Regions from separate parts of the Roseibium salinum genome, predicted to be linked through region 1. Evidence: riboswitches for the same ligand, from Rfam matches in the RefSeq annotation. Region 1 holds a riboswitch; the other holds the start of a gene.
What was found. A riboswitch is a leader RNA that binds a small molecule or an ion and turns the genes downstream of it on or off. The one in region 1 is predicted to bind S-adenosylmethionine.
Positions count from the first base shown of each region.

Region 1 (15,037 bases):
CGTCTTCCAGCAGATCCAGCGGATCTTCCAGGCCGACGGACAGGCGCAGGATGCCGTCGGAAATGTCGAGCTCCGCGCGGGCCTCTTCGCCGATGGACTGGTGCGTCGTGGTCGCCGGATGGGTGATCAGGCTCTTCGCGTCGCCCAGATTGTTGGAAATCTGGATGAGCTCCAGCGCATTGGTGAAGCGGAAGGCCGCTTCCTTGCCGCCTTCGATTTCGATCGCCAGCATGGTCGATCCGCCGCTCATCTGGCGTTTTGCGACATCCGCCTGCGGATGGTCGTCCCGGCCGGGATAGATCAGGCGCCTGATCTTGGGCCGGCCCGCCAGGAAATCGGCGATCTTGCCGGCGCTCTCCGTCTGGCGGCCAACGCGCAGCGGCAGGGTTTCGAGGCCCTTCAGCAGCACCCAGGCGCTGAACGGGCTCATATGCGGGCCGGTGTGCTTGACGAAGGGCATCACCTCCTCGGTGATCCATTCCTCGTCGGACAGGACGACGCCGCCGAGGCAGCGGCCCTGGCCGTCGATATGCTTGGTCGCGGAATAGACCACCACATCGGCGCCGAGCTTCAGCGGCGACTGATAAAGCGGCGTTGCAAAGACGTTATCGACGATCAGGCGCGCCCCGGCGGTCTTGGCGATGTCGGCAACGGCGGCAATGTCGATGACTTCCAGCGTCGGGTTGGTCGGGCTTTCAAGGAACAGCGCCTTGGTGTTCGGCCGCACGGCGGCCTTCCATTCATTGATATCCGTGCCGTTCACCAGCGTGCTCTCCACACCGAAGCGCGGCAGAAGCGTTTCGCAAATGTAGCGGCAGGAGCCGAACAGAGCCTTGGCGGCGATCACATGGTCGCCGGCCCTGACGGAGGCCATCAGGGCGAGGTTCACGGCCGCCATGCCGCTGGCGGTGCCCCTTGCGGCTTCCGCCCCTTCCAGGGCCTTGATGCGGTCTTCGAACATGGAGACGGTGGGATTTGCGTAGCGGGAATAGACATATCCCGGATTTTCGCCATTGAACCGGGCTTCGGCGGCTTCCGCATCGCTGTAGACAAACCCCTGTGTCAGATACAGGGCTTCCGACGTCTCGCCAAACTGCGAGCGCATCGTTCCTCCGTGAACCAGATTGGTTGCCGCGCGCCAGTTCCTGTTTCCGGTGTTCTCAGTCATGTTTCATTCCGCTCCAAACGCAAAAACCCCAGCCTGAAGACCGGGGTTCGCACCTCCGGCCTTTTTAGCAACTTGTTTAACGTGGCTGCAAGCCGGCCGGCCCAAATCACCACGAAGTGCTTTTCTCCTAAGGGAAAACCTGCAGCGGGTCAATCTCCTTCCGACAAAGGTGCCGGTTTCCTGTTGGCGCGCGCGGCCGCATCCGTTAAGGACGTAGGGCAAATGAACGTATGGAAAGCTTAAATGAACGTGACAGCGGGTCAGGTCTTGAACGGAAGCGCATCTCTTTCAGCAAACGGTATTTTGCCCGAACGCATCATTCACGCCATGTTCGCCGCCGGCGAGATTGCAGCGGACGAAGCGCCGGTCAGCGGTCAGGTTCAGCCGGCCAGCCTCGACCTGCGTCTCGGCAAGGTTGCCTATCGCGTGCGCGCCAGCTTTCTGCCGGGCCCCCATATCAGGGTGGCCGACCGTCTGGAGCAGTTGAAGCTCCACACCGTGGATCTGGCCAGCGGCGCCGTTCTGGAAACGGGTTGCGTCTACATCGTGCCCTTGCAGGAAAGCCTTGCGCTTGCCGCCGATATTTCCGCAACCGCCAATCCGAAGAGTTCGACGGGGCGGCTGGACGTGTTCACCCGGGTGATCACCGACAACGGGCTGGCCTTCGACACGGTTCCCGCAGGCTATAGCGGCCCGCTCTATGCGGAGATCTCGCCCCTCACCTTCCCGATCCTGGTGCGTACGGGCTCCCGCCTCAGCCAGATCCGCTTCCGCCGCGGCCAGTCGCTTATTCCCGATGTGGAGCTTGAACAGGTCCACAAGGATCACACGCTGATGAGCGGCGGCAATCAGCGGATCGGCGGCGGGGTGCAGCTTTCCATCGACCTGGAAGGCGATGGTCCGGGCAAACTCATCGGCTACCGCGCAAAACAGCATTCCGGCCTGATCGACGTCGACGTGGTCGGCGCGCAGGATCCGCTGGACTTCTGGGAACCGATCTACCGGCGGCAGACGGCGGAGCTGATCCTCGATCCGGATGCATTCTATATCCTCGTCAGCCAGGAAGCGGTGCATGTGCCGCCGGCCTACGCGGCCGAGATGGTGCCCTTCGATCCGCTGGTCGGCGAATTCCGCGTTCATTATGCCGGGTTCTTCGATCCGGGCTTCGGCCATGCGAGCGCCGGCGGCATCGGCTCACGGGCGGTGCTGGAGGTGCGCTCGCACGATGTGCCGTTCATCGTCGAACACGGCCAGACCATCGGGCGTCTCGTCTATGAGCACATGGCGGAGCGGCCGGAACGGCTCTACGGCGAAGGCATCGGGTCCAACTACCAGGGCCAGGCCCTGAAGCTCTCCAAGCATTTCAGGTCCCCGGATCATACTGCGTCCGGATGAACGCGGTTTGTCCCAGCGCTGAATGCAGTCGGTCCAACCTGAGGCGACATGGCCCTGAAGACGATCACGCGTGAATTCGAGGGTTTTCTGGAAGACCGGAAGTCCCGCTTTCTGGCTTATCTCGTTCCCATGGACCGGTTCGAGCAGCGCCTGGAAGAGCTGCGGAAAGAGCACAAGAAAGCCGCCCATATTGTCACCGCCCACCGGCGGCTCCTCGATGACGACCGGATCGAGGAAAGCGGCAAGGATGACGGCGAACCGGCAGGCACCTCCGGCATGCCGACCCTGCGCGTGCTGCAGGGCGCGGATCTCATCAACTGCGCGGTCCTGATCGTGCGCTATTTCGGCGGAACCAAGCTCGGCGGCGGCGGTCTTGCCCGGGCCTATTCGGGGGCGGCGCAGGATGCAATCAACAATGCGGACCTCGTGGCGTTCCGGAAGATCCTCACCAGGAAGGTCAGCGCCGATTTCGCCGCTAGCTCGGACCTGGAAAGGCGCGTTGAAACCCTTGGCCTCACCGTGCTCGCGCGCGATTTCACCGAAGACGGCGTCACGCTGACCCTCGAGGGACCGGAAGAGGCTCTTTGCGAGCTTTAAATCCGCCAGGGCGCCTGCTGAACTCTGGTCCGGCTAGACCCTTTCCTGCCCCACCTGGCTCCTGAGCTGCCTCAGTTCCGCCCTCAGCGCCTTCACTTCCTCCAGGATCAGCCCGGTATCGTCATGGATCGCCTGCCGGTTGGCATCCGCCTCGGCATCATGCTCTTCCTGCATGGCCGAGACGATGATGCCGATGAAGAGGTTCAGGACCGTGAAGGCCGTGCACAGGATGAAGGGCACGAAGAACAACCAGGACAGCGGAAACTTTTCCATAACGGGCCGGACGATGCCCATGGACCAGCTTTCAAGGGTCATGATCTGGAACAACGTGTAGAGCGACTTTGGCAGATCGCCGAACCAGTCGGGAAACGCCGCGCCATAGAGCTTGGTCGCCATCACGGCGAACACGTAGAAGACCAGCGCCATCAGCACCACGATCGACCCCATGCCCGGCAGGGCGGAAATGAGGCCGCCGATGACCCGGCGCAACGACGGCACTACGGAGATGAGGCGCAGCACGCGGAGAATGCGCAGCGAACGCAGCACGGTGAAGGCACCGCTCGCCGGCATCAGCGAGATCGCCACGATCGCAAAATCAAAATTGCTCCAAGGGTCCTTGAAGAACTTCGGACCATGGGCGTAAAGCCGCAGCCCCAGTTCCACGACGAAAATGCCGAGGATCAGGCTGTCGAGAAACTTCAGGAATTCGCCCATCTGCGCCATGACCGACGGGCTCGTTTCCAGGCCCAGCGTCACCGCGTTCAGAACGATGATACCGATGATCCAGAATTCCCAATTACGTGAGGCGACCAGCGCCCTGATCCGATTTCGCATATATCTGCCCTGGAACTTGACCAACCTGTGGTCCGCGCACGTGCGCCGGCCAGAACATGGCGATTCCTTCGTTGCAGTGCAAGATGCCGCCGAAGGGGAAAAGATCGGCGGCCTGCTTGACAGCAACGGCAACTCAGCGCAGAAATCTCCAGCTCGAAGCGGGTGTAGCTCAATGGTAGAGCAGAAGCTTCCCAAGCTTAAGACGGGGGTTCGATTCCCCTCACCCGCTCCAGAAACTCCCCAATCTCACAAGCTCCCGCTCCCGAATTCACCGGCCTCAGCGAAGCGTTTCGCCGATACGGTCCGGTTTGCGCACATCGGCTCGCGTGAGGCCGATGTCGTCGAGGAGATAGTCAGGCAGATCCGACAGGATTCGTGCGTCCCGCCGGATGCGCGTGCGGCGCAACAGATACTTGAAGCAGCGCCGGAAGAGGCCCAGGCGATGGGGCCGGTTCAGGACACCAACGGGATAATCAGTCATCTCACTTGCTCCATTCAAGGTTCGATGCAGCAAGTTTACGCGGCGCTGTCGCGCAAAATGCGCGATCTTCAGGCGACTGTGCGACAATTTCGCAAAGATTCCTGATTTCGTGATAAACTTTCGCGAATCGGGTTAAAGGCGGTACCGGAGGCGCCGATTTGGAACATCTTGACGATTTCGACCATCAGCTCCTCGACCTTCTGAGCAAGGACAGCCGCCAGACGGGAAAGCAGCTTTCGGAGAAGATCGGCCTTTCCCCGGCCGCCTGCCTGCGCCGGGTGCAAAGGCTGCGGGAGACCGGTGCCATTGAAAGGGAGGTCGCAGTCATTTCGCCAAAGGTGACCGGCGGCTCGGTTACCCTTCTGGTGATGCTCACGCTGGTGCGGGGAAAGCCGGACCGGGCCGCCCTGCTGAGGCGCAACTTTCTGAAACGGCCGGAAGTGAAAAAGATCTATCACGTCACCGGCGAGGCCGACCTGGTGCTGACGGTGCAATGCGCCTCGATGGAAGCCTATGCCGCCTTCACCGAAGCGCATTTCTATGCCGACGAAATCAAGGGGTTCGACACGATCGTCGTTCTGCGGTCCTACGATCCGGAGCCGGATTGAGCCCGCGCCCGACGGACGCTCCGATCTCCCGCAGGCGCTCGAGCCGGCGAACATCCAGCGACGCCGGCCAAAAGGCGCCCGCAGCCGCAAAACAGTGGGCCCGAAGACATTCCGGGCTGACAAGGCTGCCGGGGACGGGATATTCTGGCCAGCAGTTCACCGGATGCCGGAAGCCGGCAGGCCGCCTTCAAGACCGTTTCAGGATCGCCGCGTGATCATTGGACTTCCCTTTTCCCGAAAAGCCGGTTCCCGCGCCAGGCGCTCGATCGTCTGTGCGCTGGTCGCGCTGTCATGTCTCGCCGGGCTGCCCGTTCAGGCCCAGTCTCAGCAGACCCGCGTGCACGTACCGAATTTCTGGGATCCGAAGGCCGTTCATGACCGGCCCGCCTCGATCCCGGACAAGATCCAGTTCCTGGCAACGGATAACTATCCACCCTTCGTCTTCCGGGATCCGCAAGGGCGGCTCACCGGCTTCAACGTCGATCTCGCGCGTGCGCTGTGCCAGGAACTCGACAGCTCCTGCGCGCTCCGGATCAAGGACTTCGAAGTCCTTCTGCCCGCCCTCGACGAGGAAGAAGGCGACGCGATCATTTCCGGTCTGTCCCGCAGCCTGCCGTCCACGCGGCGCCTCAACTTCACGGACGACTATCTGAAGCTTCCCGCGCGCTTTGTCGTGCCCGCCGACAAGGCCGACACGTTCGACGAACAGGAACTCGCCGGCAAGACGATCGCCGTTGAAACCGGCTCGCGCTACGAAGCTTTCGCGCAAGAGTTCTGGCTCGATGCGACCATTCTCGGCCTGGAAAGCGAAACCGAGGGACGCATGGCGGTGAAGAATGGCGACGCCGACGCTTATTTCGGCGACGGCCTCAGCCTTTCCTTCTGGTTGCCGAGCGAGTCCGCCGGCGGATGTTGCGCGTTCGCAGGCGGCCCCTGGCTCGAGCCCGGCTACTTCGACGAGGGCATGGCCATTGCCACAAGGCCAAACGATCCCGAGCGGGCCGCGGCGTTGAACTACGCCCTCCGGCAGCTGCACGAAAAAGGGATTTTCCGCGAACTCTATCTGCGCTATTTCCCGCTCAGTTTTTATTGATTTCCGGCGGATCGAGCCGCTGTCCCGTCGACAATCCCGTCATCATGTCCCGGCATCCTCTCTGCCGCAGTTCCGGATCACACCATCATGAGCGCCTTTCTCTGGACACGCCCCGACACCGGCCCCTCGGCAACGCTTCTTCTCGCCCACGGGGCCGGAGCGCCGATGGATGCGGCCTTCATGAACAAGCTCTCGGAGGCCCTGGCCGCCGAAGGAATTGCCGTTGCGCGGTTCGAATTCGCCTATATGGCCGGGCGGCGCTCCGGCGGTTCGAAGAAGCCGCCGCCGCGCGCCGACAAGCTGGTCGCGGAGTTCCAGACCGCTCTCCAGACGCTGATGAAAGAAGCTCAAGGGCCGCTAATTGTCGGGGGAAAGTCCATGGGCGGACGCGTCGCCGCCATGCTCGCAGGCGGGGGCTCTCTCCCCGGCCGCGTCGCCGGTGTCTGCTGTTTCGGCTATCCGTTCCATCCGAGCGGCACTCCGGAGGCCGAATGGCGGCTGGCTCCCCTGGAGGACGCCAGGCGGCCGGTGCTGATCCTGCAGGGCGACCGGGACCCGTTTGGCACCCGGGCCGAGATCGACGGGATCACCCTGCCGGACAACATCGCCGTCACCTATCTGGAAGACGGCAACCACGATTTCGGCCCACGCGGCAAGTCCCCCGCCACGCTCGACGGCAATATCCGCGAGGCCGCGGCGGCGGTGAAGGGCTTTGTCGGAGAGATTGTGAAATAGGAGTGGCGAACGCAGAGCGTTTCCTGAGCCGATCGGCTGCATCAACAGCCCGGACCGTTTCCGGTCCGGGCTGTTCGCGGATCAGTGGCCGCGCTTGTTGTCGAACTCGTAATGCGTGTTACAGAACTCGCACGTCACGACGATCCTGCCGTCGACGGTCATGTCGTCCATTTCCTGCGTGCTGAAGTTGGAGAGGACCTCTTCGATCTTCTCCCGCGAACAGCGGCACTTGTCGGCCAGCGGCTGTGGCTCGTAGAGGCGCACGCCCCGTTCGTGGAACAGGCGGAACAACAGCATTTCGACGCTGACTTCCGGATCCGTGAGTTCGACGTCCTTCACGGTCTCGACCAGCAACTTGGCCTCGACCCAGGCGTCGTCCTCCTCGATCTCGTGCGACATCGTGCCTTCGGGGGCATCGCCCGGGTCGATATCGGCCTGGCGCATGCGGTCCGGAGCCTCAGGGAGGAACTGGACCAGAATACCGCCCGCAGTCCAGCTCCTGGTGAGCGCCGCGCCTTCAGGACGCGAGAACAGTTCGCCGACGCTCAGCCGCACTTCGGTCGGGATCTGTTCGGAGCGCTCGAAATAACGCCGCGCGACCTCCTCAAGGGATATGCCGTCGAGTTCCACGAGCCCCTGGTAGCGCTGCATGTGCTTGCCCTGGTCGATGGTCATGGCAAGGTGGCCATTCCCGAGCAGCGCTTCCTGGGAGGCCTTGCCGGCCTTCATCAGCGCCGCGACCCGATCGGCGTCAAAAGTCGCGCAGGCCCGGATCGCATCCGGGGATGCGAAATCCACGACCAGCATGGACACCGGTCCCTCGGTCTGCGTCTGCAGCGTAAAGCGGCCCTCGAATTTCAGCGAGGTGCCGAGCAGACTGGTCAGAACGATCGCCTCGGCCAGAAGACGGGAGACCGGTTCGGGATAATCGTGCCGGTCTAGGATGCTCTCCAGCACCGGACCGAGCGCAACGGCCCGTCCGCGGACGTCCAGTCCTTCCACGGCGAAGGGCCGGACGGCGTCCAGCCCTGCGGGCCTTATGCCCAGGTCATCGAGATTTAGTGCCAATTGGCTCTGCCTCAAGCTGCGCCGAAGCACCAGGCCAGAATGCCCTTCTGGGCATGGAGCCGGTTCTCGGCTTCGTCAAACACAACGGAATTCGGACCGTCCATGACTTCCGAGGTGACTTCCTCGCCCCGGTGCGCCGGCAGGCAGTGCATGAACAAGGCGTCCTTGTTCGCCTCTGCCATCAACCGCTGGTTCACCTGATAGGCGCCGAGAAGGTTGTGACGCGTTTCCGCATCATCATCCCCCATGGACACCCAGCAGTCGGTGACGACACAGTCGGTCCCTTTCACTGCCTCATATGGGTCCGTTGTGACCAAAATGGAACCTCCCTTGGCGCGGGCGCTGTCGATCAGCTCCTGCGGCGGTGCCAGTTCGCCCGGCGTCGCGATACGCAGTTCGAAATCGAACCGCGGCGCGGCATGGATCCAGGAGGCCAGCACGTTGTTGCTGTCGCCGGTCCAGGCAACGCTCCTGCCTTTCACGGAACCGCGATGCTCCTCGAATGTCATCAGGTCGGCCATGATCTGGCAGGGATGCGAAAGCTTGGTCAGGCCGTTGATCACCGGAACCGTCGCATTTGCGGCCAGTTCGTTCAGCTCGTCATGATCCAAAATCCGGATCATGATCCCGTCCACGAAACGGGAGAGAACACGCGCGGTGTCGGCAATCGTCTCGCCCCGCCCGAGCTGCATTTCAGCGCCGGTCAGCATGAGGGTTTCGCCGCCAAGCTCGCGCATGCCGATATCGAAGGAGATGCGGGTCCGCGTGGAGGGCTGCTCGAAGATCATTGCAAGGACCTTGCCTGCAAGCGGCCGCTCGCTGCGGACACCGTCTCGGTTTGCCTTGATCTTCTTGCCGGCTTCAAGAATGGCGCGCAGCTCGTCGCCTTCGAATTCGGTCAGATCCAGAAAATTCCGATAGGTTCCGTTCGCGGTCATTCGGCCGCTCCTTCCACCAGTTTTTCTTCCACTGCACGGGCGGCCTGGTCGAGCCGCTCGACGGCGGTTGCTATTTCTTCTTCGCTAATGGTCAGCGGCGGCATGATGCGCACCACATTTTCGCCGGCCGGGACTGCCAGAAGCCCGGCCTCGCGGGCGGCGGCAACATAGTCGCCTGCCGGCACGACGCATTTCAGGCCGAGCATCAGACCGTTGCCGCGCACCTGCTCCAGAACTTTCGGATGGCTGTCCACCAGCCCGGCAAGCTTCTGCTTGAAGCTGAGGCCCTTTTGCCGGACCTCTTCCAGGAACCCGTCGCCGAGCACGACGTCCAGCACGGCGTTGCCGACCGCCATGGCCAGCGGATTGCCGCCGAAGGTGGTGCCGTGGGTTCCAGGTGCCAGGGCCTTCGCCGTCTCGGCGGTCGCAAGGCAGGCGCCCATCGGGAACCCGCCGCCGATCCCCTTGGCAATAGCCATCAGATCGGGTTCGACACCCGTCCACTGATGGGCGAACAGCTTGCCCGTCCGTCCGACGCCGGTCTGGATCTCGTCATAGATCAGGAGAATGCCGTTGTCGTCGCAGATCCTGCGCAGGGCCCGCAGGAAATCGACCTGGATCTCCCGGATACCGCCCTCGCCCTGGATCGGTTCGATAGCGATCGCCGCGGTCTGCGGGCCGATCACGGCCTTGAGCGCATCCAGGTCACCGGTCGGCACCTGATCGAAACCCGGCGCCTTGGGCCCGAAGCCCTCCAGGTATTTCGCCTGTCCGCCGGCGGCAATGGTCGCAATCGTGCGGCCGTGGAACGCGCCCTCGAAAGTGACGATATGGAACCGGTCCGGCTGGCCGTTGTCATAGTGATAGCGGCGCGCGCACTTGATGCAGGCCTCCATCGCCTCGGCTCCGGAATTCACGAAAAGCACCTTGTCGGCAAATGTCGCCTCGCACAGCCGCTTCGCCAGCCGCTCGCCTTCCGGCATCTGGTGGAGATTGGAGACATGCCAGAGCTTGGCCGCCTGATCCTGCAGGGCCTTGACCAGATGCGGGTGGCTGTGGCCGAGCGCGTTCACGGCAATACCGGAACCGCAATCGAGGAATCGTCGGCCGTCTGCCATTACCAGCCAGACACCTTCCCCGTGATCGAAAGACAGGTTCGATCTTGCGTAGTTTCCAAATAGTGCCGTCTCGGACATTCCTCGTACAACTCCTGTTAGCGCCTTTCCCGCTCCGGTTACGTCACGATAACGGTACGGAAAGGCCAAAACGCAACGTGCCGCCCCGATGAGGCGGCACGCAGCGGAGAACTTATACACCGTCCCTACCGTTGCCTGTCAATGGAAATGCCGTATTTGCCCGCAAATCGGGAAGTCACGACACGTTCAACGGGCTCGCCTTATTTGGGGAAAAGTCGGTTCATCCCCAATTGGTTTAAGACCAGTGGTTGCCTCACAAATTAACACTATTGTAACCTCTGGGCAGTCAGACACGAGATCTCGTGACGTCAATCGGATACAGGCACTAGATATGCCGATCGAGCGCATGCTTGTCACGAGGCTAATGGCCGCCGGTCGGTCAAATAAAAAGGGTGCGGCAATGAGCTGGACGAACGAACGGGTTGAGCTTCTCAAAAAGCTTTGGAGCGACGGCTTGAGCGCCAGTCAGATTGCGGGCGAGCTGGGCGGGGTGACCCGCAACGCCGTGATCGGCAAGGTGCACCGGCTGGGCCTTTCCGGCCGCGCCAAAACGGCCTCCAACCCGTCCAAACAGCGTCGCGCACGACCCAACGCTCCCGCGGGCACTTCGGCACCGAAGAAACCGGCCGCCCAGCCGCAATCGATCGGCGCGACCGCCCTGAAGGCCGATTACGCACCGGCTCCGGTGGCCGAAGCAAAACCGGAACCGATCGCGGAACTGGTCCCGATCTCCCAGCGTGCAACGATCCTGACGCTGACCGAGCGGACCTGCAAATGGCCGATCGGTGATCCGGCAACGGACGACTTCTATTTCTGCGGCCGCCAGTCGGATGCCGGCGTGCCCTATTGCGCGCACCACTGCAAGATCGCCTACCAGCCGGTCGCCGACCGCCGCCGCGACCGCAAGGTGATCGCCCAGGCATCCTGACGCAACAGTTCAGCTCAGACTTGAAGTGCCCGCCGATCCGGTGGGCATTTTTGTTTTCTGACCCTGCGATCTCCATCGCCAGCCGGGCGCGCCGGGATCGGAGAGCCGCAAGCCCGTTCTCCTTCCATCCTACACGACAGACCTCGGCTCACCGGTCCCGGATCTGCGCTTCGCTCCGTCCGGGAGGACGAAGGAAAGGTTGTCGCTAGGCTAGGCCGGGTGCACCACGGCTATGGGCATTCGTGAAGGGGGTGCCCGTTTTCGGCAGTGCGGGCGGCGCGGCAGTGGCGCCTCTACGGTTCAGCCTGTTGCCGAGAACTGATCGTTGAAGGCGTACCCGGCGCCGCGGACGGTGCGGATCGGGTCACTGGCCTTGCCCTTGTTGAGCGCCTTGCGCAGGCGCCCGACATGGACGTCCACGGTGCGCTCGTCGACATAGACGTCGTGACCCCAGACGCCGTCGAGCAACTGCTCGCGCGAGAAAACACGCCCGGGCGACGTCATCAGGAATTCCAGCAGACGGAACTCCGTCGGCCCGAGATGGATCTCCTTGGCGTTCCTGCGGACGCGGTGCGTTTCGCGGTCCAGTTCGATGTCGCCGGAGCGCAGCATGCTCGACACCACTTCCGGGCTTGCCCGCCGCAGGATGGCGCGCACGCGGGCCATCAGTTCGGGCACGGAGAAGGGCTTGACCACGTAGTCGTCGGCCCCTGTCGCCAGGCCGCGAATGCGCTCGGCCTCCTCGCCGCGGGCCGTGAGCATGATGACCGGCAGACGTTCGGTATCTTCACGGGCACGCAGGCGCCGGCACAGTTCAATTCCGGACAGGCCCGGCAGCATCCAGTCGAGGAGCAGGAGATCCGGGAGGCTTTCCCTCAGCCGGAGTTCCGCTTCATCGCCGCGGACACAGGATTCAACCGTGTATCCTTCCGCTTCCAGATTGTATCGCAACAGAAGGCTGAGTGGTTCTTCGTCTTCAACGATGAGCACCTTCGGCATACAGTATCGCTCCACTTCCCTCACCGGCGCCGAGCGCCGGACAGTTCATTCCTGGCGTTCAACGAGCAAGGTTCAGGCAGGACCCATGGTTTCGTCCATCTTCGTGCGCTCTTCCGGCAGGCGCTCACCGGTGACCATGTAGTAGACGTTCTCGGCGATGTTGGTCGCGTGATCGCCGATGCGCTCGATGTTCTTGGCGCAGAACAGGAGATGGACACACTGGGTAATGACCCGGGGGTCTTCCATCATGTAGGTCAGCAGCTCGCGGAAGATCGAGGTGTAGATCGCATCGACCTCGGCATCGGCCTCCTGGACCCGGCGCGCGGCTTCGGCGTCCTTGCGGGTATAAGCGTCCAGCACCTGCTTGAGCTGCGACAGGGCAAGCTCGGTCATGTGCTCGACGCCGATGGCAAGCTTCTTGGACTGCAGCCCGCTGTCGATGGCAATCGCCCGCTTGGCGACGTTCTTGGCCAGGTCTCCGACCCGTTCCAGGTCGTTGGCAATCCGCGTTGCCGCGGTGATTTCCCTGAGGTCCTGGCCCAGCGGCTGGCGGCGGGCGATCATTTCGATCAGCTTCACCTCGACTTCGTGATGCAGCGCGTCCAGGCGCTCATCCTGACGGATGGTGGTTCTGGCCAGCTCGAGATCCTGCGAAACCAGCGCGGACACGGCATCCGCAAAGGCCCTTTCAGCCAGGCCGCCCATTTCGGCGATCTTGCCGGCCATGTCCGTCAGTTCCTGGTCAAACGCCGAGACAATATGTTCAGACATCGTGTGTCCCCTAGTATCCGGTATTTCGGTCAGCCGAAGCGGCCCGTGATGTAGTCCTGCGTCCGCTTGTCCTTCGGGTTGGTGAAGATGTCCTGGGTCAGGCCCTCCTCGACCAGCACGCCAAGGTGGAAGAATGCGGTACGCTGCGAGACGCGGGCCGCCTGCTGCATGGAGTGCGTCACGATGACGATGGTGAAATTCTCGCGCAGTTCGTCGATCAGCTCTTCCACTTTCGCCGTCGCGATCGGGTCGAGCGCGGAGCACGGCTCGTCCATCAGGATCACTTCCGGGCTGACGGCGATCGCACGGGCGATGCACAGACGCTGCTGCTGGCCGCCGGACATGCCCGTGCCCGGCTCGTCCAGGCGGTCCTTGGCTTCTTCCCACAGTCCCGCCTTCTGCAGGCTGGAGGCGACGATGTCGTCCAGCTCGGCCTTGTTGCGGGCCAGGCCATGGATGCGCGCCCCATAGGCGACATTGTCATAGATCGACTTCGGGAACGGATTGGGCTTCTGGAACACCATGCCCACCTTTGCCCGCAGCCGCACCGGATCGACCCTGGGATCGTAGATGTTTTCACCGTCGATCTCGATCCGGCCCTCGACCCGGCTGCTCGCAATCGTATCGTTCATGCGGTTCAGACACCGCAGGAAAGTCGACTTCCCGCAGCCGGAGGGACCGATGAAAGCCGTGACCGACTGTGGCCGGATTTCAATGCTCACATCCTTGATGGCATGGGTATCGCCGTAATAGACCTGCACATTCCCGGCAGAGATCTTGCTCTGTGACATGTTGTTCGCCTGTTCGATTGTCGGCATCTCGTTCATCGGCTCGGTCCTTACCAGCGGCGCTCAAACCTGCGGCGCAGGATGATCGCGATAATGTTCATGGCCATCAGGAATACCAGCAGGACAATGATCCCGCCCCATGCCCGCTCGTAGAATGCCGGGTCGGCTCGCTTCGCCCATTCGTAGATCTGGGCCGGCATGGCCGAGTTCGGCGACAGGAAACCGGCGGCGACGCCATCGGGAAAATTGGAGGCGATGAAGCCGACCATCCCGATGAGAAGCAGCGGCGCCGTCTCCCCAAGCGCCTGCGCCAGACCGATGATCGTGCCGGTCAGGATGCCCGGCATCGCCAACGGCAGCACGTGGTGAAAGATCGACTGCATTTTCGACGCGCCGATGCCGAGGGCCGCGTCGCGAATGCTCGGCGGCACGGCCTTGAGGGAGGCGCGCGTCGAAATGATGATCGTCGGCAGGGTCATCAGGGTCAACACCAGGCCGCCGACAAGAGGAGCCGACTGCGGCAGATGCATGAACTGGATGAACACCGCCAGACCGAGGATACCGAACACGATCGACGGAACCGCGGCGAGATTGGAAATATTCACCTCAATCAGGTCGGTAAACCGGTTCTGCGGCGCGAACTCCTCCAGATAGATAGATGCAGCGACGCCGATAGGCAGGGAGAGCACCAGCACCACCAGCATCATGAACAGCGAGCCGACCATGGAAGCGCCGATACCGGCCTGCTCGGGACGAGAGTCCGACGCATCGGTGCCGAACACGAATTCCCAGTTGAAACGCTTCTCCAGAATGCCGGCTGCCTGCAGTTGATCGGCGAGATCCAGATGCGCCGCATCAAGGTTCTTGTCCTGTGCCAGGTCGTCGCGATCCACGCGGCCCTTCATATAGCCATCGACGCGGGAGGAGGCGATCAGATCGAACCCGACCGTGGAGCCGATGCTGTCCGGATGGGCCAGGACATGGTCGCGGATCGTGGCTGCCGCACCGGAGGAAAACAGCTTCTCGAGGTCCTTCGCCGATATGCCGGTGGAAATGTTGGCCGCTGACAGGTCGTTTTCAAAGGCCTCGATGAGGATCGCCCGGTACTTGGACGTTTTGACGACGGATTTTTCCGCTTCCTCGATCTGCTGCTGGTTCAGCGGGACCTCGACCTTCACGAAGGTCTGGGTGAACGCGCCCAGGCCGTTGGACAGTATCGCCCAGAGCAGAGCGACGAGAAAGAAAAGGCCGATCCCGATCGCAATGATGCCGTAGAGCTTGAAGCGGGCTTCGGCAGCGTTGCGCTTTCTGGTCAGGGCGTCGCCTTCCAGGATCGAGAAGACCGTTCGCTCGGGCGAAGCGTGCGATGTGTCCGACTGCTGGGCCAGTGTCGTGTCGGTCATTAGTCGTACTGCTCCCGGTACTTGCGCACGATGTA
Region 1 is NZ_JAPEVI010000003.1:2,256,540-2,271,576, forward strand. Features, by position in the region: gene ON753_RS14990 (O-succinylhomoserine sulfhydrylase) at 1-1,168, opposite strand, end outside; SAM riboswitch at 1,212-1,291, opposite strand; gene ON753_RS14995 (2'-deoxycytidine 5'-triphosphate deaminase) at 1,412-2,563, shown strand; gene ON753_RS15000 (IMPACT family protein) at 2,612-3,160, shown strand; gene ON753_RS15005 (ion transporter) at 3,194-3,994, opposite strand; tRNA gene ON753_RS15010 (tRNA-Gly) at 4,153-4,226, shown strand; gene ON753_RS15015 (DUF1127 domain-containing protein) at 4,272-4,475, opposite strand; gene ON753_RS15020 (Lrp/AsnC family transcriptional regulator) at 4,634-5,083, shown strand; gene ON753_RS15025 (transporter substrate-binding domain-containing protein) at 5,295-6,176, shown strand; gene ON753_RS15030 (alpha/beta family hydrolase) at 6,264-6,911, shown strand; gene ON753_RS15035 (Hsp33 family molecular chaperone) at 6,993-7,979, opposite strand; gene argF (ornithine carbamoyltransferase) at 7,991-8,917, opposite strand; gene ON753_RS15045 (aspartate aminotransferase family protein) at 8,914-10,113, opposite strand; gene ON753_RS15050 (GcrA family cell cycle regulator) at 10,514-11,041, shown strand; gene phoB (phosphate regulon transcriptional regulator PhoB) at 11,342-12,040, opposite strand; gene phoU (phosphate signaling complex protein PhoU) at 12,113-12,811, opposite strand; gene pstB (phosphate ABC transporter ATP-binding protein PstB) at 12,841-13,638, opposite strand; gene pstA (phosphate ABC transporter permease PstA) at 13,650-15,002, opposite strand; gene pstC (phosphate ABC transporter permease subunit PstC) at 15,002-15,037, opposite strand, start outside.

Region 2 (15,037 bases), 240 kb from region 1:
CAGATCAAGGCCCAGATCGAAGAAACCACTTCCGATTACGACCGTGAAAAGCTGCAGGAGCGTCTTGCCAAGCTCGCCGGCGGTGTTGCAGTCATCCGCGTTGGCGGTGCAACCGAAATCGAAGTGAAAGAGAAAAAAGACCGCGTCGACGATGCGCTGAACGCAACCCGCGCTGCCGTTGAAGAAGGCATCGTCCCGGGCGGCGGCGTCGCTCTGCTGCGTGCGAAGAAGGCTGTCGAGGCTCTGACGAACGACAACCCGGACATCGCTGCCGGCATCAAGATCGTTCTGCGCGCTCTGGAATCTCCAATCCGCCAGATCGCCGAAAACGCTGGTGTCGAAGGCTCCATCGTGGTTGGCAAGATCCAGGAAAACGACGATCCGACCTTCGGCTTCAACGCTCAGACCGAAGAATTCGTCAACATGATCGAAGCCGGGATCATCGACCCGACCAAAGTTGTTCGTACTGCTCTGCAGGACGCAGCTTCCGTCGCGGGTCTCCTGATCACCACCGAAGCCATGGTTGCCGAGCTGCCGAAGAAAGATGCTCCGGCAATGCCGGGCGGCGGCGGCATGGGCGGTATGGGCGACATGGGCTTCTAAGAAGCCCAAAGCTCAGAAGCTTTACGGAAAGGGCGGCTTTCGGGCCGCCCTTTTTGCGTTCAAGGTCGCCCATCATTGTCAGCTTGTGCCGCTGTGCGGCACGGGGACGACTGGCCTTCAAAGAAGCCCAAAGCCCAGAAACTTTACGGAAAGGGCGGCTTTCGGGCCGCCCTTTTTGCGTTCAAGGCCGCCCATCATTGTCAGCTTGTGCCGCTGTGCGACACGCGGGACGGGCTTCCAAGGCGCCTTTCGGTTTGGGACCTCAGGGCGAGATCTTCCCGCGGCCGGTCGGAAAGTGCCCGTCCAGAAGCAAATCAGTTGCGCTTCGGGATATTGACCGCGTTCTGGCTTGCCGGCCGGGCTTTGCACTCCTCAAGCCAGCGCACCACGTTCTCGAAGTTGGCGAACCCCACGGCCTCGCCTGCTTCGTAGAAGCCGTCGATCGTGCGGGCCCAGGGCCAGGTCGCGATATCGGCGATGGTGTATTCGCCGCCCATGATGAAGTCCCGCCCTTCCAGGCGTTTATCCAGGACCGCGAGCAGCCGCTTGACCTCGTCCCGGTAGCGCTCGAAGGGGCGCCGATCCTCATATTCGCGCCCGGCGAACTTGTGAAAGAAACCGAGCTGGCCCGTCATGGGGCCGAAGCCGCCCATCTGCCACATCAGCCACTGTATGGTCTCGTATTTCGCCGCCGGTTCCTGTGGCAGAAACTTGCCGGATTTCTCAGCAAGATAGTGCAATATGGCGCCCGATTCCCAAAGCTGGAGGGGCCTGCCGTCCGGGCCGTGCGGATCGATGATGGCCGGGATCTTGTTGTTCGGGTTCAGCGACAGAAACTCCGGGCTCATCTGATCGTTGGATCCGAAATTCACCACATGAGGTTCGTAGGGCAGCCCGGTTTCCTCAAGCATCGCCGAAATCTTGATCCCGTTCGGGGTCGGCAGGGAATAGAGCTGGATCCGTTCCGGATGCTTGGCGGGCCACCGCTGCGTGACCAGGAATTCGAACAGTGCAGACATATGCTACTCACCATCAATCGTTGCGCCCCGGCCCCTGCCGGGATATCCGGTTCGGATATAGGTCGTTTTACGGAGCATTTAAACCCATCGTCTGTTGACGATGGATGAATTTGTCCTTTCGGGAAGATAACTCTATAAGGTCGCCGGAAGTTTCGTGCCTTTGCCTTTTCGTCAGGAGACCGTTCATGGCCGATGATCAAGAAGCCCGGCTGGAAAAGCTTGAGATCGACCTTGCCCACGCCCTAAATACGATCGATGACCTTAACGGCGTCGTTATCCAGCAGGGCAGACAGATCGAGCGGATGACACGGCTTCTGTCCAACATGACCGAACAGGTCGAGGAAATGATGGAAAGCTCCCATCCCGGTCACCGGATCGACAAGCCGCCCCACTACTAGCACTCATGCTGTTGACGCCGGATCATTTGATCCAGCGCATGGCAGCGCAGCACTGCAGGGTTAGGGTCTGCCGAGATTCCGGTCCGAGCCACGGGTGGCGGCATCCGTGACGAAAGTCTTTCAATCCGGCTAGACTGCAGATCTGCGAAGGTGCGACATGCGTTTTTTGCTTCTACTCCTCGTCCTGGGCTTCGCGGCTACCGGTGCCTACTGGTGGTCCAGCCGACCGGCGGAGGTTTATGTCACCACTCCTTACACGGGCCGCGCCGCCGACGTCGTCTACGCGACAGCCGTCGTGGAACCGGTGAGATGGGCCAAGGTGACCAGCATCATCCGCGAGCGCATCATTTCGCTGTGCGGCTGCGAGGGCAAACGGGTGAGCCAGGGAGACGTGCTGGCGGTGCTCGACAGCGGCGATGCGCGCGCGACGCTGGCCGAACTGGAGGCCCGGCAGGTTCTTGCGCAATCGGAAAGCGAGCGGGCCCTGCAGCTTCTGGAGCGGCGGGTGGGCAGCCAACAGGTTTACGACAGGGCGCAAAGCGAACTGGCCCGGGTGAACGCCTTGATCGCCGCGCAGAAGGAACGGCTGAGCGACTACCAGATCACCGCCCCGATGGATGGCGTCGTATTGCGCGAGGACGGTTCTGTCGGCGAAGTGGCGGAACCGGGGGACATTCTCTTCTGGATCGGGCAGCCCCGGCCCCTCCAGCTGGTTGCGGAAGTGAACGAGGAAGACATTCCCAAGGTGAGCGAGGGGCATATGGCGCTTATCCGTGCGGACGCCTTCCCGGACAAGGATCTGCGGGCGACCGTCTCACGGATCACGCCCAAGGGCGATCCGGTTCTGAAGAACTACCGCGTCTATCTCGACCTGCCCGAAGAGACGCCGCTGCGGATCGGCATGACCGCCGAGATCAACATCATCACCCGCGAGAAGGACGATGCGCTCCTGGTGTCGGCGGCTGCTTTCGACGGCTCGACCGTGCAGGTGGTCGGCGCGGAAGGCCGGATTGCACTGGCAACGGTCGAGACCGGTATCCGCGGCACGCGCGCCATAGAGATCCTCGAGGGGCTGGCCCCTGATGCACGCATCGTCATGCCGTTCAACGCGGAGCTCACCGAAGGGCAGAAGGTTCGTCCCAGAACCGGGGAGCCGCGGTGATGCTGCTCCTGCGGATTGCGACGACTCACATCCGAAGCCGCATGCGCCAGACGGTGGTCTCCATATTCGGGGTTGCGCTTGGCGTCGGTTTCTCGATCGCCATGGCCAGCCTGATGGAAGGCTCGCAGCGGGACTTCACGGCAACCCTGATCGATGCCATCCCCCATGTCGAAATTCTGGATGAACAGCGCGCCCCGGCCGAACAGCCCGCGAGCGTCGTCTACAACGCGGTCGCCTTTCACGGCCTGAGGCCGCGGGAAGACCTGCGCGGCATCCGCAACCCGACCGAGGCCCTGGCGTCGCTGCGGGACTGGGTGGACGGCAACATGGCGCAAAGGCTGAGCGGCCAGGCGGTGCTGCGCTACAGCGGCCAGGACATCGGCATGAACCTTGTCGGCGTCGTCCCCCGCCGCGAACTCAGCGTTTCGAAAATCAGGGAAGACATGCGTGAAGGCTCGTTTGACGATCTGGATACCACGGCAAACGGGCTCGTCATCGGGGACCAGGCCGCCGAACGTCTGGGGGCGGGCGTCGGCGACACGGTTACACTCACATCGGCAAACGGGCTGGCCAAGCGGTTCAGGATCGTCGGGTTGTTCCATTCCGGCATTACCACGAAGGACGAGGGACTGGCCTATGCACCGCTCAAGGCGGTTCAGATCTTGCTGGAAAAGCCGGACATCATCAACAGCATCGCCATCCGCCTGACCGACATCAGGCAGGCGAACGACGTTGCCGCCCGTGCCGAGCGCCAACTGGGCTACAAGGCGATCTCATGGGAGGAAGCCAATGAAGGCCTGATGGAAGCCTTCTTCGTGCGCAACGTCATCATGTACACCGTGGTCGGCGCCATTCTGGTGGTGGCCGGGTTCGGCATCTTCAACATCGTCTCGACCATCGTGCACGAGAAGGCGCGGGATATCGCCATCCTCAAGTCGCTGGGATTTCCGGAAGGAGACATTCAGCAGATCTTCGTCCTGGAGGGCCTCGTCATCGGCGTGCTCGGCGCCATTGCCGGATGCGCCCTCGGCTTCGGGCTGTCGAGCTACCTCGCCACGATCAAGTTCGAATTCACCCAGGACGTGGAAATGACCCGCCTGCCGATCTACTTTTCCACGTTGCACTATGCCGTTTCCAGCGTGCTGGCCCTGTTTTCGGCGGGCATCGCCGGCTACATTCCCGCCCGCAAGGCGGCCCGGCTCAATCCGGTCGACATCATCAGAGGTGCGGCATGAGCGCGGCCGCAGATACGGGCAGCCCTGCCCCGCTGCTGGAAGCAAGATCGCTCACGCGCATCCTGCCGGCCGTCGTTCCCGTGACCCTGGTGAAGGACGTCGATTTCAGGATCGGTGCGGCCGAATTCGTGGCGATTACCGGCCCCTCCGGATCGGGCAAATCCTCGCTCCTCTATCTGCTGGGCCTGCTTGACCGGCCGACGGAAGGACATGTGCTCATCGCGGGACAGGACACGGGGGACATGAGCGCGAGTGAACTTGCCCGCATGCGCCTGGAAAAACTCGGTTTCGTGTTTCAGTTCCACTTCCTGCTGCCGGAGTTCTCCGCGCTTGAGAACGTGATGATCCCGATGCAGAAGCTCGGCAAGCTGGGCCCGGCGCGGCAGAAGGACCATGCCACTGACCTTCTCGCCAGTCTGGGTCTCGGGGACTTTCTGCACCGCCGGCCCGACCAGCTTTCCGGGGGACAGCGCCAGCGTGTCGCGGTCGCCAGGGCGCTCGCCAATTCTCCGGATCTTATCCTGGCGGACGAGCCCACCGGCAGCCTTGATTCAGCCTCCACCGAGCAGGTGTTCGAGAGCCTGCAGAAAATCGTCGATACGCAGAAGACCACCGTGGTGGCGGTCACCCATGACCTGGAACTGGCCGGGAGGATGGAACGGCGCATCCACCTTGTGGATGGCCGGATCGACTACGACCGTCAGCAAGGATCTTCATAGCCCTTCAGAGAGACTGCCCTGTCCTTCATGCGCGGGCTGGACGGCGGCCAGAAGAAGCAGGATGCCGACCGGGATGAGCGGGCGGCTGCAGTGGAAATCAAATCTGTCCAACACCGGCTTTTCCCCGCCCCTGCGCGGAAACCGGCATTCGCTCAACAGCTTGCCACTTTTCCAGCAAAAACCTGTGCCATGCACGCAGCCGCTTGCCAAGTGCCTGATGTCATGGCATAAGCGCGCAATCATCAAGAGAAGGGCTGGCGCCCTCGCCAACCTGCCTGACCGGGCAAGGTGGTTTCCGCAACGGGATGCGGCTGGACAGAACCTCAAGAGAGGCTGATCGGCAACTAAGCGGTTGTTCTCATGCGCCAGTCCTCCTCGGGCAACCGATGGAGGATTTTTTGTCTCAACAGCCTTTTGCCGGACGTGCGGCAGACCTGATCGATAATCAGCTCGCCGGAAATGCGGACATCGGCTCCGGTCCCTGGGAGCAGGCGGCCGAAGACTGCGTCCTGGCGCGAGATCAATTCCCTGCGCCTGATCGGCGGCGTGCCCCGGCACAAGGCGCCGCTCGATGGTCAGGCGCGTCTTGAACGTCTGCGGGGGTTGCTTCAGCTCTGGGCAAACGGCTGCACCTGCGCGGTCGACGAGGATCTTTTTGCCGATATCCTCAACCGCTACCGGCCGTGACCGAAGTGAGCTTTCAGTTGGCGGCCTTCGCCCCTCCCTGGCGTGAGGCTGGTCAAGCAGCGAGGGATAGGCATTCCGTGCTTCGTCCCAGGCGCCGCTAAACGACCCTCGGAACCGGGCGCGGCTTGCCGCTGTCGTCGACGGCCACCATGGTGAAGATCGCTTCGGTCACCTTTTCCCGGTGGCCATAGCGGTGCCGCAGAGCCCAGGCTGCCAGCTTGATTTCCATCGAGGACGTGCCGACGCGGACAATGTCGGCGTAGACGCACAGGACGTCGCCGACATGGACCGGACGGATGAACTTCATCTTGTCGACCGCGATCGTCACCACGCGGCCCTGAGCCCTTTGCCCGGCGGCAATGCCGCCGGCAAGATCCATCTGCGACAGCACCCAGCCGCCGAAAATGTCTCCGGAGGCATTGGTGTCGGCCGGCATGGCCATGGTTCGCAGTGTCAGATCGCCGCTTGGCTGCTCGTCATCATTCACGCCTGAGCCCCCCAAATCTTTCAGTCGCGAAAGACTAACCGCCAGCGTGAAGATCACAATAGCCGTTTAACGCATCACCAGCAGCAGGATGGCCATGATCCACAGGGGAAGCGGTGCGGCGACCCAGATCAGCAGGATCGGAAGGCTTCGATGCAGAAAGGTCGAGCGGGTCATTTGGAAAGATCCTTCCTATCCGATGGACGGGATTTCAAGCACGGTCAGAACCGCAAGGGCCGCCATGCCGGTGACAAAGGCGAGTTTTGCGCTTCCCAGCAGCGTGCGGCCCGCCACATCGAGCTTCGGCAGGGGCAACTTGCGGGAGTCCAGATACATGGATGTCACCATGATCGAGAACCCGGCGAACCAGACCACCACGAGGGCCTCCGCCACAAGAACGACAGCCGTCAGCATGATGCGTGCCCTTCGCGATGTTCGGTGGAAAGATTCTCCGGCGGGGTCGCCCCGGCAACTCCGAACGTGGCGAGCCAGAGGCTCTGCGCGATGCGCTCGGCCACCGCGATGATCTCGTCGGCGAGCTCGGGAACGTAAAGCTCCCGGACGACCGGACGGAACACGCTCAGCCACTCACCGTAATCGGAGCTCACCAGTTCCGTCTGCTTGACATGCGCCGGCACGGGCTTGCCACTGTAGGCGCCGTTCTTCAGGAGAACGGATTGCCAGAAAGCCTCCATCTTCGGCAGGTGCTCGTCCCACCTGCCGTCCAGGCGGCGGGAGAAGATCTCGCCGAGCCGCGGATGCTCTCGGATGCAGCCGTAGAACGTGTGCACCATCACATGGATCGATTGCTCGCTCACGCTTTCATAGCGCCGCAGCCGGTCTTCCCCGTCTGCGCCGACGCTCCCCGGGAGAGCTTGCCCTGGAACGGAATTGCGGGCTTCCATCACCGTCTCCATAACATTCATCTAATATGCATCTTTTAAATCTCACATCGTCGCGCTAAAATCAACATCTAAGATGAATGTTTAATGGATGTCAGCCATGCGCCTCAGTCAGGCCAGCGATTTTGCCTTGAGAATTCTAATGGCGACCGGCCAGTCCGACGAGGCTCAAACGGTTGCCAAGCTGACCACGCAGCTGGGACTGGCTCAATCGCATGTCATGAAGATCGTCGCGCAACTGGCAAGAGGCGGCTATCTGGAAACGACACGCGGGCGCGGCGGCGGCATCCGGCTGGCAACAGCGCCGGAAGCGATCAGGCTCGGCGACGTCGTGCGCCTGATGGAGCCTGACCTCGGCGTCGTCGCGTGCCTCAGGCCGCAACCGACCACCTGCGCCTTCCTGCCCCGCTGCGCGCTGAAAGGCGCCATGGCAAGAGCATCCGAGGCTTTCCTGGACAGCCTCAATACCGAAACGCTGGCATCGATCCTGGTGGGCACGCAGATGGCGGAGCTGCAGAAAGAATACTGAAGAACCTTCCCGCGGTCATTTCCGACTTGATCAGGCAGGCTTCGGGCCATGACGCCTTCCGCGCCACCGCTTCGGGCGTCCTCCCGGACGGAGCGCAGCGGAGATCCGGGATCGCAGAGCCGCAGGCCTTCGTTCTTCGAACCGATACCACTCGGTTCCCCGATCCCGGCTCGCGCTGCGCCTGGCCGGGATGATGATGGAGACTGAAGACAAGTGTGGGATGTTGCCTACAGCGTGGACGCCTGTTCCAGGAACGCGACCTGCTCCAGGCAATAGTAGCCGGAGATCCGGCTGATCGTGCCCGAGCGTTTCCAGTCGTTCAGGACACGGCTGACATTCTCACGGGCCGCGCCGGCCATGTTGGCGATGTCCGCCTGGCTGAGCTTGTAGTGGATCAGCACCCGGCCGTTGTCGAGCGGCTTGCCGAAGGTTTCCGAAAGCTGCAACAGGGTCTGCGCGACGCGGCCCGGCAGCGGCAGGAAGGAACGGGCGGCCAGCACGTCGTTGGCATGGCGTAGGCGCTTGCCGACGATCGACAGCATGTGGCGGTAGACCGCCGGCTTCTCGTCGGCGAAGCGCTGGAACGCCGCCTTGTCGATGAAGGCAAGCTGGGCTTCCTTCAGGGCGATGACCGTCGCGGAGCGCGGGCGGCCGTCGAGCAATGCCAGTTCGCCGACAAGGTCGCCCGGGCCCAGAACCGCCAGGAGCTGTTCATCGCCGTCAATCGACATCAAGGACACCTTCAGCGACCCTTCAAGCACCGCATAGCAGCCGTTTCCAGGATCGCCGTTCTCGAAAAGAATTGTACCCGCCGGTATTTTCATCGGTCGTGCCAGACGCGACAAACCGACCGCCAGTTCGGGGTCGAGCCCCTCCAACGAAAAGCTATTTTTCAGAAAATCCTTTTTGATTTCAGCCACCTGGTCCCCCTGCCGTACGCTGCCACCATGAATTCACGAGGATCAAGCGCAATCCTGTGATTTCCATCACGTGCAATCAAGCAAAATATCCCTATATCTCAAGTCATGGAAGCGGGGGCGCCCCTCCCCCTCTTCCTGGCCTCCACGAAAAACGGCTCTGTTCCCCACAGAGCCGTTTTTTCGTTTCAGCTCAAGAAAACATCCTTCTTGTCCAGCGTTCGGAAAAAGCGGTCGCTGGCCAGGACTTCATACTGGCACTCGCGGATGGCGATTTTCCTGCGGGGTTCGTCCCGCCGCAGACGGTCGTCGGGGCGGCCTGGTATTGCGGCCACGAAGCTGCGGTCGGTCATGCCGTCGAAATGGTTGTGCAAGAGCCGGTGCAATTCTTCCCGGTTGGCGATTTCCGGCAGCGGGGCCGCCTTCTGCAGGATCTGCAGCCCGAAGGGCCTGGCAAGGCGGGCCAGCCGCGAGGCCTTGAACCCCGGCGACACAGGCGAGATCAGCAGTGGCGGCACGTCGAAATCGGCATGCTCGATCGCCTTGAAGACGAGGCGCGCCAGGGCCGTTCTCTCCAGCAGCCCTTCGCGCACGGCAACGAAATCGGGCTGGCGCTTCATCAGCACGCTGTAGCGGGCAAGCTGTGCCTTGGCTTCGTCAAGCAGAAGTTCGTCCGGAAGGAGCCTCAGGAGCGCGCGGCGCTGGAGCTTTTCGCGCCTGAACATGCGCTCGCCGTAGATCTCCTGCATGCGGGTGCTGACCGGAGACACCCGGTCGCCGCTGAAGGCCAGCGTCACGCCGAAGTGGACGGACTTGCCGACCATCTCCGCCGTTTCCTGAAGCGGACGGAACTCCCGTGGCCACAGCTCAGTCGCGACGATCGCGCCAACGGCGCTCAGGCGTCCGTGCTCGGCAAGCTGACGCAATGCGCGGTCGACCCCGAACGCGAGGCCGTAGTCCAATGCTCCAAGAGTAATTCGCTTCATGAACTTCCGCAGGCGGACCGGACGGTGGAAATGTCCTACTTCCCTGCGGCATTCATTGCTTGTTTGCAAGTCTCTTCTTGCGAGAGCCTTGAGCCTGTGGCCGGTTTACCGGTACGAAAGCGGTTCGAGAACAGGGCCGATCCGTCCCTCGACCTTGTAGACGACAAGTTTTTCCAGTCCGATGCCTTTGACCTGACGCTCCAGTTCGGCGATTTCTTCGACGGTCCGGAAACTGCTGCTCAGTTGGTCCGCCCGGTCGCGGCGTCCTTCGGTGACATAAAGGCCCGGCCGGTCGAAGAGGTCCGGGACCGGCTCCGGCTTCATCACATAGCGGATGCGCTCGTTGATCTGGATGACCGGCGCGGTGTCCTTGAGGAGAAAGTCGAGCTGGCCGTTGAGACCGTAGCTGGACGTCACGACGAAAGCGGCATTTTCCCGGGCCGCCATTTCCTTGATCCGCCCGCCGATCTCCGGCCAGCCGCGCAGCTGGAACGTCGGATCCTTGCGGGCAAACTGGCCGGTAAACGGGCGGACCGCGTGAAGCTGAACCAGCACGGCGACCAGAAGGCCAAGAACGACGCCCCCAGCCGCGAAGCGCCGCCAGAACGTCCGGTCCGGACCAAGCCCGGCCACGAACACGGCGGCCATCAGCGCAAAGGCCGGAAAGAGCGGTGCCGGCCAATTCGCCTGCACACGCGCGTGCAGCGAGTGATAGAGCAGGTAGAGGAGAAACGGCAGCACGGTGAGGAGCAGCAGCGACGGCGCGATTTCCCGTGCCCGCAATCCCCAGAACAGTTTCACCGCGCCCAGGGCCGCCAGGATTGCGATCAGCGGATTGGCGAGGCCGATGAGGGCGCCCAGAAACTCGAAGATATATTTCGCCGTATAACCGCCGTTCGCGGCTCTTCCGAACTGCTTGTAGAAGCTCGCCCATTCGTGGGCGTGGTTCCAGTAAAGCACGGGGCTGAAGCACATAATGGCGATGGCGCCGCCCGCCCAGAGCTGCCAGGCACCCCACCAGCGGCGGGCTGCCGGCACCCAGGCGAGCCACAGCACGATTCCCGCGCCCAGAAAGAGCACGGAATATTTGGACAGGAGGCCGCAGCCCGCCATCAGGCCGACGAGCAGCCACCAGTTCGGGTTTTTCGAAACGGAGAGCTCGGCCAGCGCCCACAGGGTGAGCCCCCAGAAGAAGACGGACGGCGCGTCGGGCGTCGCCAGTATGCCGCCGATGCCGACGAGAAGGCTGGTATTGAGAAACAGCACCGCCCAACCTGCGACCTTTCGGTCGAACAGGATGGCGGAGGTGCGCCAGAGCGCGACGGTGCCGATCAGGCCGGAGACGATGACGAGCACCCGGACCGCGAACACCGTATCGCCGAAGGCCGCCTGCCCAGCGGCGATCCACCAGCCGATCATCGGCGGATGGTCGTAGTAGCTGAGGGCCGGATAAAGACCCCAGAGGCGGTAATAGGCTTCGTCCTCGACGAAATGGGCGTTGGCGGATGCAAAGAGCTTCAGGGCCGTCAGCAGGCCGACGACCACAACCAGCCCCGCCGGACGCAGGAAGAACGGCAGGTCGTCTGTCTTTTCAAGTGTCATCGGCGGGCGCTCTTACGATTTGCGCCAGGTGAGAGCCGAGCTGGCCGCATAGTTCCAGACCGCACCCATGATCGCGCCGGCCGTACCGGCGAACCACCAGTAGGACGGGTCGGTATAGATCAGGTTGGCGACGCCGACATTGGCCAGCACGCCGACCGAGCAGACGGCATAAAATGTGAAGAGGCCGATCAGGGCCTGCATGCCGCGCAGGCGGCGGTCGCGGTAGGTCAGCTGGTTGTTGAGAAAGAAGTTCGACGTCATGGCCACGAAGGAGGCCCCGGTCTGGGCGAGATTGAATTCCACGTCGCCGAGCAGGAGCATCCTGAGGGCCACCAGATGAACGACGAGACCGCTGGCGCCGACAAGGCCGAACATCAGGAAACGGACGGAGACGACATTGCCGAAATACTTGGCGAGCAGCAGGCCGAAATAGTCCAGCGTGACCAGCGTATCCAGCTTGCTTTCGCCGTGCTGGCGCTCGCGGAAGGTGAACGGAAGCTCCGTGATCTTCAGGCTTCCCGCAGCGCTGGAGACGAGATCCAGCAGGATCTTGAACCCCTGCGGCGACAGTTTCGGCGCCAGCGCTTCGGCCTTTTCCCGGCGGATCATGAAGAACCCGCTCATCGGGTCCGTCAAGGTTATGTTCAGGAGCTTCTGGGCCAGCGAGTTGGCAATGTTGGAGCCCCAGGCGCGGATCGACGAGAGCCCCTCGCCCGCGGTGCCGCCGTCGATCTTGCGGCTGGCAACCACGAGGTCGGTGTCCCCTGTCTTCAGTTCCGCCAGCATTTTCGGCAGCATCGTCTCGTCATGCTGCAGGTCGGCATCCATGACGGCGACATAGGGCGCCGAGGAGGCAAGGATGCCTTCGATGCAGGCGCCGGACAGCCCGCGCCGGCCGATGCGGCGGATCACCCGGATGCGGGCATCCGTCTGCGCAATGGCGCGTGCGACGCCCGCCGTGCCATCAGGCGAATTGTCGTCGACGACGATGGCTTCCCACGCAATGCCCTCAAGGGCCGTGTCGAGCAGACCGACCAGGATCGGAATGTTGGCGGCTTCGTTGAAGCTGGGCAGGATAACGCTGAGTTCAGCAGGTTCTGCCGGCCGGACATGCCGGCTCTCCGACCCGCCGTTCAAGGCCTTGTCCTCTGCGATGCGCGCCGCACTGTCCATTCTCGATCCTTGTCCGCCGGCCGGCGTCCTCTACCGTAATTGCGCGCGGAACATAGCCTGCCAGAGATTAATTACAAGAAAAGACACGCATGACGGCCCGCCTGCGATGGCGCGCATTGTTTCCTGCGGCTGGCGGTATGCAGTATCCATCGCAGACCTTTTAGCCGCAACTGTGATACAAACAAGGCACGGGGCGGACTTTCCCCTTCCGCCGCAGCGCGCGCGCCGGTCGCACGCGCCCTTCCGGGCATCGGCCGCCTTGCTCTCGGGCCCTGTTTCGTCTAGGAAAACCGCAACATGCATAACGCCCGGTTGCCGGACCGTTTTTCGCCGCAACGGGTACGGAACCTGCCAGGACCCATTAAGACCTCATGGCCCAAAAACCGAATAAACTGAAAGCCCGCCTGCCGCGCGGCTTCGTTGACCGCTCTGCCGAAGACATCCGTGCGACCGACGAGATGCTGGCCAATATCCGCACGGTTTTCGAGCGCTACGGTTTCGACCCCGTCGAGACGCCCGCCTTCGAATATACCGATTGCCTGGGCAAGTTCCTGCCGGACACCGACCGGCCGAATGCCGGCGTCTTTTCCGTGCAGGACGACGACGAGCAGTGGATGAGCCTGCGCTACGACCTGACGGCGCCGCTTGCGCGTCATGTTTCTGAAAACATCAATGAAATCCAGATGCCCTACCGCACCTACCGTGCGGGCTGGGTGTTCCGCAACGAGAAGCCGGGCCCGGGCCGGTACCGCCAGTTCATGCAGTTCGACGCCGACACGGTCGGTGCGCCGGGCGTTCAGGCGGACGCGGAAATGTGCATGATGATGGCGGATACGATGGAGGCCCTCGGCATCCCGCGCGGCGACTACGTCATCCGCGTCAACAACCGCAAGGTTCTGGACGGGCTGATGGAAGCTGTCGGTCTTGGCGGCGATGAAAATAGCCAAACCCGCCTCACGGTGCTTCGCGCACTCGACAAGCTTGATAAGTTTGACTGGGACGAAATCGCTAAGTTGTTGGGCGAAGGGCGGAAGGACGAAAGCGGCGATTTCACCTCCGGTGCCAATCTCTCCAGCACCCAAATAGATGTTATCAAAGGATACGTATTCGCTTCCGGCTATGGCACAGATTCAGGGATCGAGCATTTCCAGAAGCCTGCTGACGTTGAAGGGTATGTAGAAGGCGATGAGCAGGAATCATCACCGGGTTTGTACTACTCAAATCTAGCTACGATATCCGGCCTCGAAGCAATTGTCGGAGATACCGCCAGCGGGCGCGCGGCACTGAACGAACTAAACGTTCTGTTCAAAGTTACGTCTTTGTCCGGATATGGTTCAAAGCGCATTAGATTTGACCCCTCCGTCGTCCGTGGTCTGGAGTATTACACCGGCCCCGTCTACGAAGCCGAGCTCCTGTTCGACGTTACCAACGAAAAGGGCGAAGTGGTCCAGTTCGGCTCGGTCGGCGGCGGCGGGCGGTATGACGGGCTCGTCAAGCGCTTCACCGGTCGCGACGTTCCGGCGACCGGCTTTTCCATCGGCGTTTCCCGGCTGATGACCGCCCTGAAAAACCTCGGCAAGCTGAGCGCGTCCGAGGTGGTGGCGCCGGTGCTCGTCACCGTGATGGACGGCGATGTGGCGGCGCTTGGCCGCTATCAGAAAATGGTTCAGGATCTGCGCAATGCCGGGATCCGCGCGGAAATGTACCAGGGCAACTGGAAGAAGTTCGGCAACCAGCTGAAATATGCCGACCGGCGCGGCTGTCCGGTCGCCATAATCCAGGGCTCCGACGAGCGCCAGGCCGGCGAGATCCAGGTCAAGGACCTGATCGAGGGCAAACGCCTGTCGGAGGAAATCACCGACAACATCACGTGGCGCGAAAGCCGCCCGGCGCAGGTCACCGTGAAGGAAACCGACCTGATCGAGACGATCCGCGGCATCCTGGACGGCCAGGCCGAGGACCGCAGACGGGCGAGCGAGGGTTGATTTGATGAAAGCGGCGGCTGACACCATCGGACTGGACCCGGCCAAGATCGATGCGGTTCTGGAGATGTTCAAGGCGGCCGGACACAGCCCGGTCAGCCCTCCGATCCTGCAGCCGGCCGACGTCTTTCTGGACCTGACAGGCGAGGATATCCGCCGGCGCCTGTTCCTGACCAACGGCACGGACGGCGTCGACCTGTGCCTGCGGCCCGACTTTACCATTCCGGTCTGCCGTCATCACCTGGCACGGAAAAACGCCAGGCTGCCGGCTGCCTATTGCTACAGCGGCCCGGTCTTCCGCCAGCGCGCCGATGGCCTGGGCGAGATTGCGCAGCTTGGCGCGGAAAGCCTGGGACGGAGCGACATCGCGGAAGCCGATGCGGATCTGCTTGCCCTCTCCGTCAAGGCGCTCGAAACCTTCGGCCTGAAAAACAGTTCGATCCGGATCGGTGACGAAACCCTGTTCGCCGCGGTTCTGGATGACCTCGACCTGCCTGCCGTCTGGCGCCGCCGCCTGCGGGACCTGTTTGGCGAAACCGACAAGCTGTCCGCCGCAATCGGGCGCATGGCCGGCGGCGCAGCGTCGGACGACGAGAGCCGCGACGTCCGGCTCGGCTTCCTGTCGGCGCTCGAGGGCGC
Region 2 is NZ_JAPEVI010000003.1:2,491,753-2,506,789, forward strand. Features, by position in the region: gene groL (chaperonin GroEL) at 1-603, shown strand, start outside; gene ON753_RS16090 (glutathione binding-like protein) at 918-1,622, opposite strand; gene ON753_RS16095 (SlyX family protein) at 1,808-2,020, shown strand; gene ON753_RS16100 (efflux RND transporter periplasmic adaptor subunit) at 2,178-3,182, shown strand; gene ON753_RS16105 (ABC transporter permease) at 3,179-4,417, shown strand; gene ON753_RS16110 (ABC transporter ATP-binding protein) at 4,414-5,136, shown strand; SAM-I-IV-variant riboswitch at 5,371-5,494, shown strand; gene ON753_RS16115 (hypothetical protein) at 5,596-5,823, shown strand; gene ON753_RS16120 (acyl-CoA thioesterase) at 5,921-6,265, opposite strand; gene ON753_RS16125 (hypothetical protein) at 6,500-6,721, opposite strand; gene ON753_RS16130 (group III truncated hemoglobin) at 6,715-7,233, opposite strand; gene ON753_RS16135 (RrF2 family transcriptional regulator) at 7,310-7,738, shown strand; gene ON753_RS16140 (Crp/Fnr family transcriptional regulator) at 7,966-8,658, opposite strand; gene ON753_RS16145 (ChbG/HpnK family deacetylase) at 8,844-9,641, opposite strand; gene ON753_RS16150 (ArnT family glycosyltransferase) at 9,747-11,243, opposite strand; gene ON753_RS16155 (glycosyltransferase) at 11,256-12,416, opposite strand; gene hisS (histidine--tRNA ligase) at 12,788-14,401, shown strand; gene ON753_RS16165 (ATP phosphoribosyltransferase regulatory subunit) at 14,406-15,037, shown strand, end outside.
Region 2: another riboswitch for S-adenosylmethionine. It lies ahead of ON753_RS16115 (hypothetical protein); the one in region 1 lies ahead of ON753_RS14990 (O-succinylhomoserine sulfhydrylase).